3 regions of the Mucilaginibacter sp. 5C4 genome follow, and region 1 is predicted to be linked to each of the others. Evidence: riboswitches for the same ligand, from Rfam matches in the RefSeq annotation. Region 1 holds a riboswitch; each other region holds the start of a gene.
What was found. Region 1 has a riboswitch for S-adenosylmethionine ahead of RHM67_RS12605 (O-acetylhomoserine aminocarboxypropyltransferase/cysteine synthase). Riboswitches for the same ligand answer to the same signal wherever they lie in the genome.
Positions count from the first base shown of each region.

Region 1 (3,406 bases):
AACGTTGCGACTCATTAAAGGCAATGCCCCATGGTGAATGATTCGCATTTGTTGCTATCAATATCAGGTTTTTGATGCGTTCCGGCTCAATAATGCTCCACTCTATAGCCTGCTGGCCACCTAATGATCCACCTAATAAAATTTCGATATGATTGATATCTAAATGATCAGCCAATAATGTATGCGCCTTTACAATATCACGAATGGTAAACTCCGGGAAAGCCAGGTAATATGGCTGGCCTGTATTCGGATTAGTGTCAAGAGGGCTAACTGTACCATAAGACGAGCCTAACACATTAGCACAAACAATAAAATGTTCGTCGGGATTGAAGTGGTCTTCGGGGCCGAAAAGCCCTTTCCACCAGTCAAAAACATCAGAATTTGCAGTTAGGGCATGGCATACCCATACCACATTATCCCGGTTTTTATTGAGGCTTCCATAGGTAGTAAAGCCAATTGTAAGTCCTTGCAGTTTCTGGCCGGATTCCAGTTCAAACGTTCCGGTATATGTAAAACTCTGTGTGCTCATTTGTTATTCTTCGTTATTGGGGAGCAGTTGGCTAAAACAACCGCCCCCATAATAACATCACTTAAAAAACTAAAAAACTCTTATGCTAATTCAAGCTGCTGTATTTTGGCAAATGCCTGTGCAAAATCAGCTTTAATATCATCTATATGTTCAATACCAACCGCCACGCGTAATACGCCCGGCAGTACTCCTGCAGAGATCTGCTCAATGTCTGATAATTGCTGATGCGTAGTAGCCGATGGTTGTATAATTAATGTTTTTGCATCGCCAACGTTGGCTAAATGGCTAACTAATTGCAGGTTGTCAATCAAGTTATTCGCCAATTCCTTGTCACCCTTTATCTTGAACGACAATACCGCGCCAAAGCCATTTTTTAGATATTTTTTGGCAAGCGTGTGATATGCAGACGATTCTAACCCCGGATAGTTAACCGATTCTACCTGCGGGTGTTTTTCCAGCCACTTGGCCAATTCAAGCGTGTTATCTACATGGCGCTGTACTCGCAGGGATAAGGTTTCCAATCCCTGGATATTTAGCCATGAATTGAATGGTGATTGCGAAGGGCCGAAATCTCTCAAACCTTCTACACGGGCACGAATAATAAAGTTGATATTGCCAAACGGACCGTTAACACCAAATACATCATTAAATACTAATCCATGGTAACCTTCGCTTGGCTCGGTAAATTGCGGGAATTTGCCGTTACCCCAATTATAAGTACCGCCATCAACAATAACACCGCCAATGCTTGTGCCATGTCCGTTGATCCATTTGGTAGTAGATTCCACAACCACATGCGCGCCATGTTGTAATGGGCGGAACAGGTACCCACCTGCTGCGAATGTATTATCAACTATCAACGGCAGATCGTGCTTTTTGGCTAATGCCGCCAATTTTTCAAAATCGGGAATACTGAAACCGGGGTTACCAATAGTTTCTGTATAAATAGCTTTGGTTTTATTGTCGATATGTTTTTCAATATTCTCTGCTGTATCGTCCTGGGCGAAACGTACTTCGATACCCAAACGTTTAAAAGCTACTTTGAATTGATTGTATGTACCGCCATATAGGAAAGGGGAAGTAACAAAGTTATCGCCGGCCTGTAAAATGTTGTTTAACGCGATGAACTGCGCTGCCTGTCCGGATGCTGTTGCCAAAGCCGCTATACCACCTTCAAGAGCAGCAATGCGCTTCTCAAAAACATCGGTGGTGGGGTTCATTAAACGGGTATAGATGTTGCCAAATTCCTTTAGCGCGAAAAGGTTTGCGCCATGCTCGGCATTTTTAAATACGTATGAAGAGGTTTGAAATAATGGTACTGCACGGGCACCTGTGGTAGTATCAACTTCCTGACCGGCATGTAGTTGCAGTGTTTCAAATTTTAAGTTAGACATGTTCTGTAGATTAAGAGTTTTTAATTGGAAATGTTAAGATTACGGCAGGATAAAACTATCCCATTCGGCAGATCACGTATTTTCAGGAAAACAGAAAAGGGAACGTGTTAGCGAATTAACAGCAGCAACAACACATACAAATACAGCCTTGAGATTGGTTGTATGCTAAAGTTTGGGCCGATGGGGCCTGCGATGTATTTTGCTGTAGGTAAGTTAAACTTTTCATGATTAAAAATTTATATCCCCCGGTTAACTATTCTCCGGGACAGGAATTGGCACCTTCTACACCTTGTAGGGTTGCCAGCGGTTCTCTGAGCCTGATCTCTCGCCGCTTCTTTATAAACCAAAATCCGTGTGAGGGAAAATTGATCGTAGTATTGCTACCAAATAATGTTTCAAATATAGGGTAATAGGAATTTATAATCCAAATTAAATGTTTAATAAATTATCATTTCGATGTAAAAGAGCTGTGTTCGTCTATAAATATTATACCATTGCCTGTTCCAGATCAGCTATCAGATCATCGATATGTTCTAACCCAACCGAAACTCTTAGCAAATTCAATGGTGTTTTGGTATCCGTTCCTTCAACGCTGGCGCGATGTTCAATCAAACTTTCTACCCCGCCAAGGCTGGTGGCCTGGGTAAAAATTTTAAGGGAATTAACTACTTTCTTCGCTTCCGCTTCGCCACCCTTTAGTGTGAACGACATCATGGCGCCTGGAAGGCTCATCTGCGCTTTAACAATATCATACTGTGGATGCGAAGGGAGGCCGGGATACATTACTTGCTCTATACGTAGGTGTTTCTCTAAAAACGCGGCCAGTAATTGCGCATTGTGTACATGGCCTTTAACACGGTAAGGCAGGGTTTTAATACTGCGCACCAAGTAGTAGCAATCCATAGGGGAGGGCACCGCTCCACCCATGGTTTGCACATTGCGGATCTTTTCCCACCAGTCGCTTTTTTTGGCGGTAATTAACGCGCCACCCATCAAATCGCTGTGGCCGCCAAAGTATTTGGTTGATGAATGCATTACAAGATTGGCGCCCAAAGCAAGCGGGTTTTGACAAACAGGTGTGGCGAAGGTATTATCACACACTACTTTTATATTGTGCTGACGGGCTATCGCCACTACCTTTTTAATGTCGGTAATTTTTAATAATGGGTTAGATGGTGTTTCTATCCATATCACTCCGGTGTTGGGTTTGATATGTGCCTGTAAAACATCACTATCATTCACATCTACAAAATCAAACTCCAATATCCCCGCAAAAAGTGCCTTTAGCTGGTTACGTAAGCCATGATACATATCATCCGGCGCAATGATATGCGTACCCGGCTCCAATGATTGGAAAACCGACATGCCTGCTGCGTTACCGGATGAAAAAGCCGCAGCCTCAACACCGCCCTCTAATTGTGCCAGCACATTTTCTAACGAGGTTCGGTTAGGGTTGGCCGAACGGCTGTATTGATAGCCCGCA
Region 1 covers NZ_CP133775.1:2,680,629-2,684,034, forward strand. Annotated here, with positions in the region: gene RHM67_RS12600 (alpha/beta fold hydrolase) at 1-529, opposite strand, end outside; gene RHM67_RS12605 (O-acetylhomoserine aminocarboxypropyltransferase/cysteine synthase) at 610-1,923, opposite strand; SAM riboswitch class I at 2,157-2,268, opposite strand; gene RHM67_RS12610 (trans-sulfuration enzyme family protein) at 2,410-3,406, opposite strand, start outside.

Region 2 (3,406 bases), 1.9 Mb from region 1:
TACAGCGCGGCACCAACATGGTAATGGCCGAAACCGGCCTGCCAGAAAGCGAAGCCGCCGCGCTGTTAAACCAATATGGGAGCGTACGTAAAGCAATAGACGCACATAATAAATAAATATGCAGGAGATTAGATGTGCAGATGTGCAAATATGCAAATGTGCAGGTGAGGAAAATAAAAAAGTCTCCCCTATCGGGAGAGGTTGGAGGGGGCTATGCACGAAATAGAACCATATTACCGCTGGCGGGATGATTATGTAGCATCAGAGGATGAGCATTCTCCGTTTTATGCTACGCAGTATAACGAGTTTGAGTTTGATAAGCAGGTATATAACTATTTGCTGCATCCGCAATGGGATTCATTCGGGTCGAACACGCTGTACCTTAAAGTTTTATACGTTGATTACGGCCGTGGGTACAGCATCATAGAGTTTATTGGGGAATGGAACGATGCCATTAACAATGATATTATGCTGATGAAGCGCGAACTGATAGAACTGATGATAGACCAGGGCGTAAACCAATTCATCTTAATAGGCGAGAATGTACTTAACTTCCATTTCTCGGACGATAGTTATTATGAGGAATGGTTCCAGGAGGTGGAGGATGGCTGGATAGCCGGCATCAATTTCCAGGAGCATGTGATCCGCGAGTTTAAAAGCGCCAACATTGACTATTACATTAACTTTGGCGGGCAGCTGGATGAACTGAACTGGCGCGCCTTAAAACCTATACAGGTATTTAAAATGGTAAAAGAACAGCTAACCAAAAGGCTTAACTAATTTCATCCCATTGTAAGCTTTATAAAAGCTACAACTTTATATGCATTGCTGCGTTTTTACTATATTCGTACAAATAATTTCTAAAAAATAAATGGAAACCAAAACTCAAAATTACGTTTACGAAAACGTAAGTTATGTAGAAAATCCCGAGGCATCCCGCAAATTTATCGCGAATGTGTTTTTATGGATGTTTGTTGCATTAGGTATATCGGCCCTTTGCACTTATACTTTTGCGTTTATACCCGAGCTATCGAGCATGCTGCGCGATCCGGCAACAGGTCGCAACAATATTTTCGGTACCATAACCATGTTCGCCCCTTTTATCCTCGTGTTGATATTATCAAGCCGCATTAGTAAAATGAGCATCGTAACTGCCGTTATTATGTTCCTGGCTTTTTCGGCCATTATGGGTGTAAGCCTTAGCTATATATTTTACCTGTATAACTTCGGTACCATATCAAGCGCGTTTATTACAGCATCTGTAGTGTTTGGTGTAATGGCAATAGGTGGTTACACAACCAATCAGGACCTTACCAAATTTGGTTCAATCCTGATCATGTTGCTTGTTGGCGGTATTATTGCAACCGTGTTAAACGTGTTCATCTTCCGCAGCAGCAGTTTCGACTTACTGATCAGTTATATATTGGTTGCTGTATTTGTAGGCTTAACCGCTTACGATGTACAAAAGCTAAAACGCATTGGTGCCGGTATCGAGTATGGCAGTGCCGAAGGTAAGAAGACAGCCATTATGGGTGCCTTAACCCTTTATCTTGATTTTCTTAACCTGTTCCTTTTACTGCTTCGCATATTTGGCGGCAATAGGAGATAAGCGGATTGTCTTATAAAATTGAAAGCCGTTTGCTATGAGCAGGCGGCTTTTTTGTTTTAGAGGTTCGGCTAAAGCCGGATTGTCTAATTTGTTATCTGCCCCATAAATGGCGCGGCAATGATTTTTTACAAGTTTGACTTGCCTGAAATTTCAAAGCTACTTCTCCCACATCAGGTACAATTGAGACGGGGTAAAATTATATCATTGCCGTTGGCTGAAGCTAACGGATTTCCAAGCGGAGCAAATCGGGCTTTATCCCAACACTTCAATTTATAAGCTTGCACTTTACAACATTATTATTCATATTTGTAACGCTTATGGAGAAAGACGGAGGGATTAGACCCTGCGATGTCTTGGCAACCTGTTACTTAACAAGGTGCTACATTCTACTCAACCAGCCAATTGGCGGATGGGACAGATAAGTGAAAGTCAATATAACACCCGGCTTTTCGAAATAAGTTTTTTTAGTATCAGGTAATTAGTATCAAGTATCAGGACCTTTTTCCTGCGCTGGATATTATGCTCACGTATCGAACTTTCGGTAATTGATACTTGATACTCGCTACTTGATACCAAACAATGGATATTAGAAAAGAACTACAGAAACGCATATTGGTTATTGACGGGGCTATGGGTACCATGATCCAGCAGTACGAGCTTACCGAGGAGGATTTTCGTGGGGAGCGTTTCCGTGACCATGCATCCGACCTTAAAGGCAATAACGACTTGCTGAATATTACCCGGCCGGATGTGATCAAAGCTATCCATGCTGAGTATTTAGACGCGGGTGCGGATATCATCGAGACCAATACCTTCAGTACACAAAAGATTTCACTGGCCGATTATCACCTTGAAGAACTTGATTACGAATTAAGCTACGAGGGTGCCCGCATAGCCCGCGAAGTGGCCGACGAGTACACCAAAAAAGACCCCTCGAAACCACGTTTTGTGGCTGGCGCCGTTGGTCCCACAAACCGTACGGCATCCCTGTCGCCGGATGTGAACGACCCAGGTTACCGCGCCGTTACATTTGATGACCTTGCCGAGGCTTATTATGAGCAGGTACGCGGTTTGGTAGATGGCGGATCGGATGTGCTATTGGTCGAAACCATATTCGATACCCTTAACGCAAAGGCGGCATTGTTCGCCATCGACCGGTATAAAAAAGAATGTGCAGCAGCGGGTAAAGATTATTTGGCTTTCCGTGATACCGGCGGTGTGATGATCTCGGGTACCATTACCGATGCATCTGGCCGTACTTTATCAGGGCAAACAGTAGAAGCTTTCTGGAACTCGATCAGTCATGCTAACCTGCTATCGGTTGGTTTAAACTGTGCTTTGGGTGCAAAGGAGATGCGGCCCCACTTAGAGGAACTCTCTGAAAAAGCAGGTGTATTTATCTCGGCCTATCCAAATGCCGGCTTGCCAAATGAATTTGGCGCGTACGATGAAACCCCGCACGAAACCGCACACCAGGTTGATGATTTTATCAAAGCCGGGCTGGTAAATATTGTGGGTGGTTGTTGCGGCACCACGCCGGATCACATCAAATGTATTGCCGATAAGGCCGCTAAATATTCCCCGCGTTTGATTCCCGAAATTGAGCCTTATTTGCGCTTAAGCGGCCTGGAAGCTGTAACTCTTACCCCCGAAACAAACTTTGTAAACATAGGCGAGCGTACCAACATCACCGGGTCGCCAAAATTCTCTAAACTTATCCTTGCCGAAGATTACGAGGCTGCCCTAACCGTTGCCCTGCAACAGGTAGAAGGTGGCGCGCAGGTCATCGATATCAAC
Region 2 covers NZ_CP133775.1:809,047-812,452, forward strand. Annotated here, with positions in the region: gene murQ (N-acetylmuramic acid 6-phosphate etherase) at 1-116, shown strand, start outside; gene RHM67_RS03810 (hypothetical protein) at 214-780, shown strand; gene RHM67_RS03815 (Bax inhibitor-1/YccA family protein) at 872-1,609, shown strand; SAM riboswitch class I at 1,922-2,034, shown strand; gene metH (methionine synthase) at 2,189-3,406, shown strand, end outside.
Region 2: it holds a riboswitch for S-adenosylmethionine, as region 1 does, so the genes downstream of both, metH (methionine synthase) here and RHM67_RS12605 (O-acetylhomoserine aminocarboxypropyltransferase/cysteine synthase) in region 1, are expected to answer to the same signal.

Region 3 (3,406 bases), 930 kb from region 1:
CAGATCGGGGTTAAGATATATACCTGAAGCATTTTGCTGCGGGCTTGAGCCAAATGGTGCAATAAAATTATAAGTGTTTATCAACTGGTAGGCTGTTGCGGGTTTACCCACACGAGACCAGCCTCCCCTTAGTTTGGCATAGCTTAAAAAGTCACTTTTAATATCAAGGGCCTCAGATAAAATCAAGCTACCATTAACCGATGGATAAAAGTAGGACAAGTTATTTAACGGCAGGGTAGATGACCAATCGTTACGGGTGGTAAAGTTTAGGAACGCGTAATCCCTGAAACCAATTTGCGCCGATGCAAAATAACTGTATGTTTTTGTTTTGTAGTATTCGTTTGATGAAACCAGCGGGTCGCGCGAGTTGCTTAGCGTATATAAGCCGGCTACCGCCAGTTTTGGCGCAAGCTGGTAGTTGCGTTCGTTTAAATTAGTAGCGATGTTACCACCGGCCAGTAGATCGATACTGAAGTCTTTATTCAGCTTTTTAGTGTACTGTAAACGGCCCTCGGTATTGGTTAGGGTAACGCCGTAAGCATCCTCTTCGTACGAACCGAATGGCGTACCGTTGGTACCATAAGCAACGCGGCTTTTGCGGCGGTCATTAGAATAATCGGTACCTATACGGAAGTTGGCAGATAACCCGCTAATGATTTTGTAATTTAATTCCACGCTACCGATCAGGCGGTTTTTATGTTGGCCAACAGTATTTTCATGTGCAATAAAATAGGGGTTGCTGTAATAGCTGTTGTTCCAGTTGAATGTGTTGCCGTTTGCATCGCGGTAATTTTTGAGTTGATTAACATCAACCTGGCGGCCAAACCAGGTAAACTGTAGCATGGTACTGGTGGCCCGCCTGCCATAGGCGCCGGGCAGGTTGTCGGCATCGTCTTTAATATAGTTAGCTATAGTAGTAACTGTTAATTTGGGCGTTGGTCTAAATGTACCATTAAAAGAAAATGTGTTACGGCCCTGCGAAGAATTTGGCACTACCCCTGTTTGATGCAGGTTGTTATACGAGATCCTGTAGTCGAATTTTTCGCCGCTACCTGCCAATGCAACGCCATTGTTGTAGGTAACACCTGTTTTAAAAAAATCGCGCACGTTATTAGGGTGGGCTACAAATGGTACAGGTTGCCCGTTAGAATAAAATTGCGGTATCAGCCTGCCATCCAAAGGCGGCCCCCAACTTTCGTCCACACCATCATTTACGCCTCCACCTTTACCATCAACGTAACTAAATTTTCCGTTCGAGCCCTGGCCATATTGGTTTTGATAATCCGGAAAAACCTTGAGGGTTGCAAATGAAGTGTTGGAATTAATGGTGATGCCCAGGCCGGCTGTTCCTTTGCCGGTTTTTGTTTTTATGAGTATAACACCGGCTGCAGCACTCGAGCCATACAACGCGGCAGCATTAGGCCCCTTTAACACACTTACGCTTTCTATATCATCGGGGTTAATATCTGCCAGGGGATTTGCGAAATCGCGTGAGCCATTGGTGCCAAGGCGTTGAGCATTGTCGACTATAATACCGTCAATAACAAATAATGGTTGGTTTTCACCGGCGATAGAAGTTTCCCCTCTGATGATAATGCGGGACGAGCCCATATCGCCCTGACTGCCGGTTACCTGCACACCCGCGATTTTTCCGGCGAACGAGTTGATCAGGTTAGTTTCTTTAGCTTCCGAAAAATCTTTTGATTTTAAGCCCTGTACGGAATAACCCAGCGACTTTTTATCTTTAGAAATATTAAGCGCGGTTACTACCACCTCATTAAGGGAGTTGGGAGCTTCCAGTAAAATTATCCGCAGGGGTGCGCCGTCGTTAGTAACCGTTACCTCTTGTGTGGTAAAGCCAATGTAAGATGCCTTTAATACATCGTTTATGTTTGCGCTAACTGTAAATTTGCCCTGAATATCCGTTTGGGTACCTGCGGCAGACCCTTTAACGCCAATGCTTACACCGGGTAACGGCTGCCCGTCTGACGCCGCGGTTACCACACCGCTTATTTTTACAGCCTGGGCATTTGTCTGCTGTATGGTTAGTAATAGCAATGCAATTGCCAGTATCTGTTTGTAAATTTTAAACATGTTGTTTATTCTTTTTGATAAAAATGCCAATACAAAATATAACAAGCCTGTGCAGGTTTGCGGCGAACGATGCCGAACCAGCGAGCTTAATAAAGTGTAAAGAATGAATTGGTAATAATTTTTTCCGGGGATTAGCAGGAATGCCTATACCGGTAACGTGGCTGTAAGATTAACAGCAACAACACATGGCAGGCATGCGGGTAATTAGGTTTAAATTGATGTAGAAGTTTAATGTACTAAGCAAACGACTTCGTTTAATGAGAGTAATGATTGTTTTCATATATAGACTGATTTTATGTTCAGTTCTAATTAACAATTAAACAGGCAGGGTTATGGTGATGGTCTAATGAGTGCCTTTACAGGCATGCAATAACTTGCGAACATTATCTTTTCTGCATTGCTGCAAATAGGAATTAGCACCTTTATACCTTTGGCGTACAGGTTGCTAAGACATCATCGGGCCTATCCCTCAGTCTTTCTTGATAATTATTAAGAACTATTTAGATGCAAATATATAATATATTCCATAATATCTACGGTTTTTATAGAATATATTCATTTTTCTGTTCCGTGTGTTTTATAGTGTTGATTTACAGGGTTATTTAAGTTTTTTTTGGGACTAAATAAAAGCAAAATGCCCACCCGTTATCCGGGCAGGCATTTTGCTTTGGAGCCAAAAGGATTGAGAACGAACCCTAATGCTCTTTTTCTTAATTGGATTCGCTTTAATCAGGATTGCTTAATCCTTAAAAATTGGGATCGAAATTAAAATATATGGGGTTAGACAGCCCTATCATATTTCCGGCTAATGCGGCCGCGCCCGGCACCTGCGGGTAATTAGTTGAAGGCCCATCTACCGTTACACGATAATAAGTTCGGCCTGATGTTTCCGGGGTTTCTGTAAACTCTACGAATGGTGCTTTGTCGATTGTTTGATAGGTGCCACACTTATTGCCGTTTTTAATAACATTTATGGTGAAATTTCCGGCAGGGATGCTCTGACCGGATAGCCGGACGCGGAACTTTACTTGTTTGCCCGTTGCTTTGGCATTATCGCCCATCATCATATCCATTTTTTCATCACCATTGATATCCGCATAAAATTCTACATGGGGCGCATACGGGTTAGTACTGATGGAAACCCGGCCATTTTTAAGCGCATCAATCACCGCCTGGCTGGTGCGCTGCTTAGCAAAAAACCATGTTGTTGGGGTGCCTACATAGTTAGCATTTCGTTGGCTGCTGTTAGGAGTTGCCTTATCGGGCGAATTTGGCGTACCATGGTGGGCGTCGCTGCCACCTCTGCCGGTGA
Region 3 covers NZ_CP133775.1:1,752,516-1,755,921, forward strand. Annotated here, with positions in the region: gene RHM67_RS08255 (SusC/RagA family TonB-linked outer membrane protein) at 1-2,094, opposite strand, end outside; SAM riboswitch class I at 2,475-2,583, opposite strand; gene RHM67_RS08260 (hypothetical protein) at 2,841-3,406, opposite strand, start outside.
Region 3: it holds a riboswitch for S-adenosylmethionine, as region 1 does, so the genes downstream of both, RHM67_RS08255 (SusC/RagA family TonB-linked outer membrane protein) here and RHM67_RS12605 (O-acetylhomoserine aminocarboxypropyltransferase/cysteine synthase) in region 1, are expected to answer to the same signal.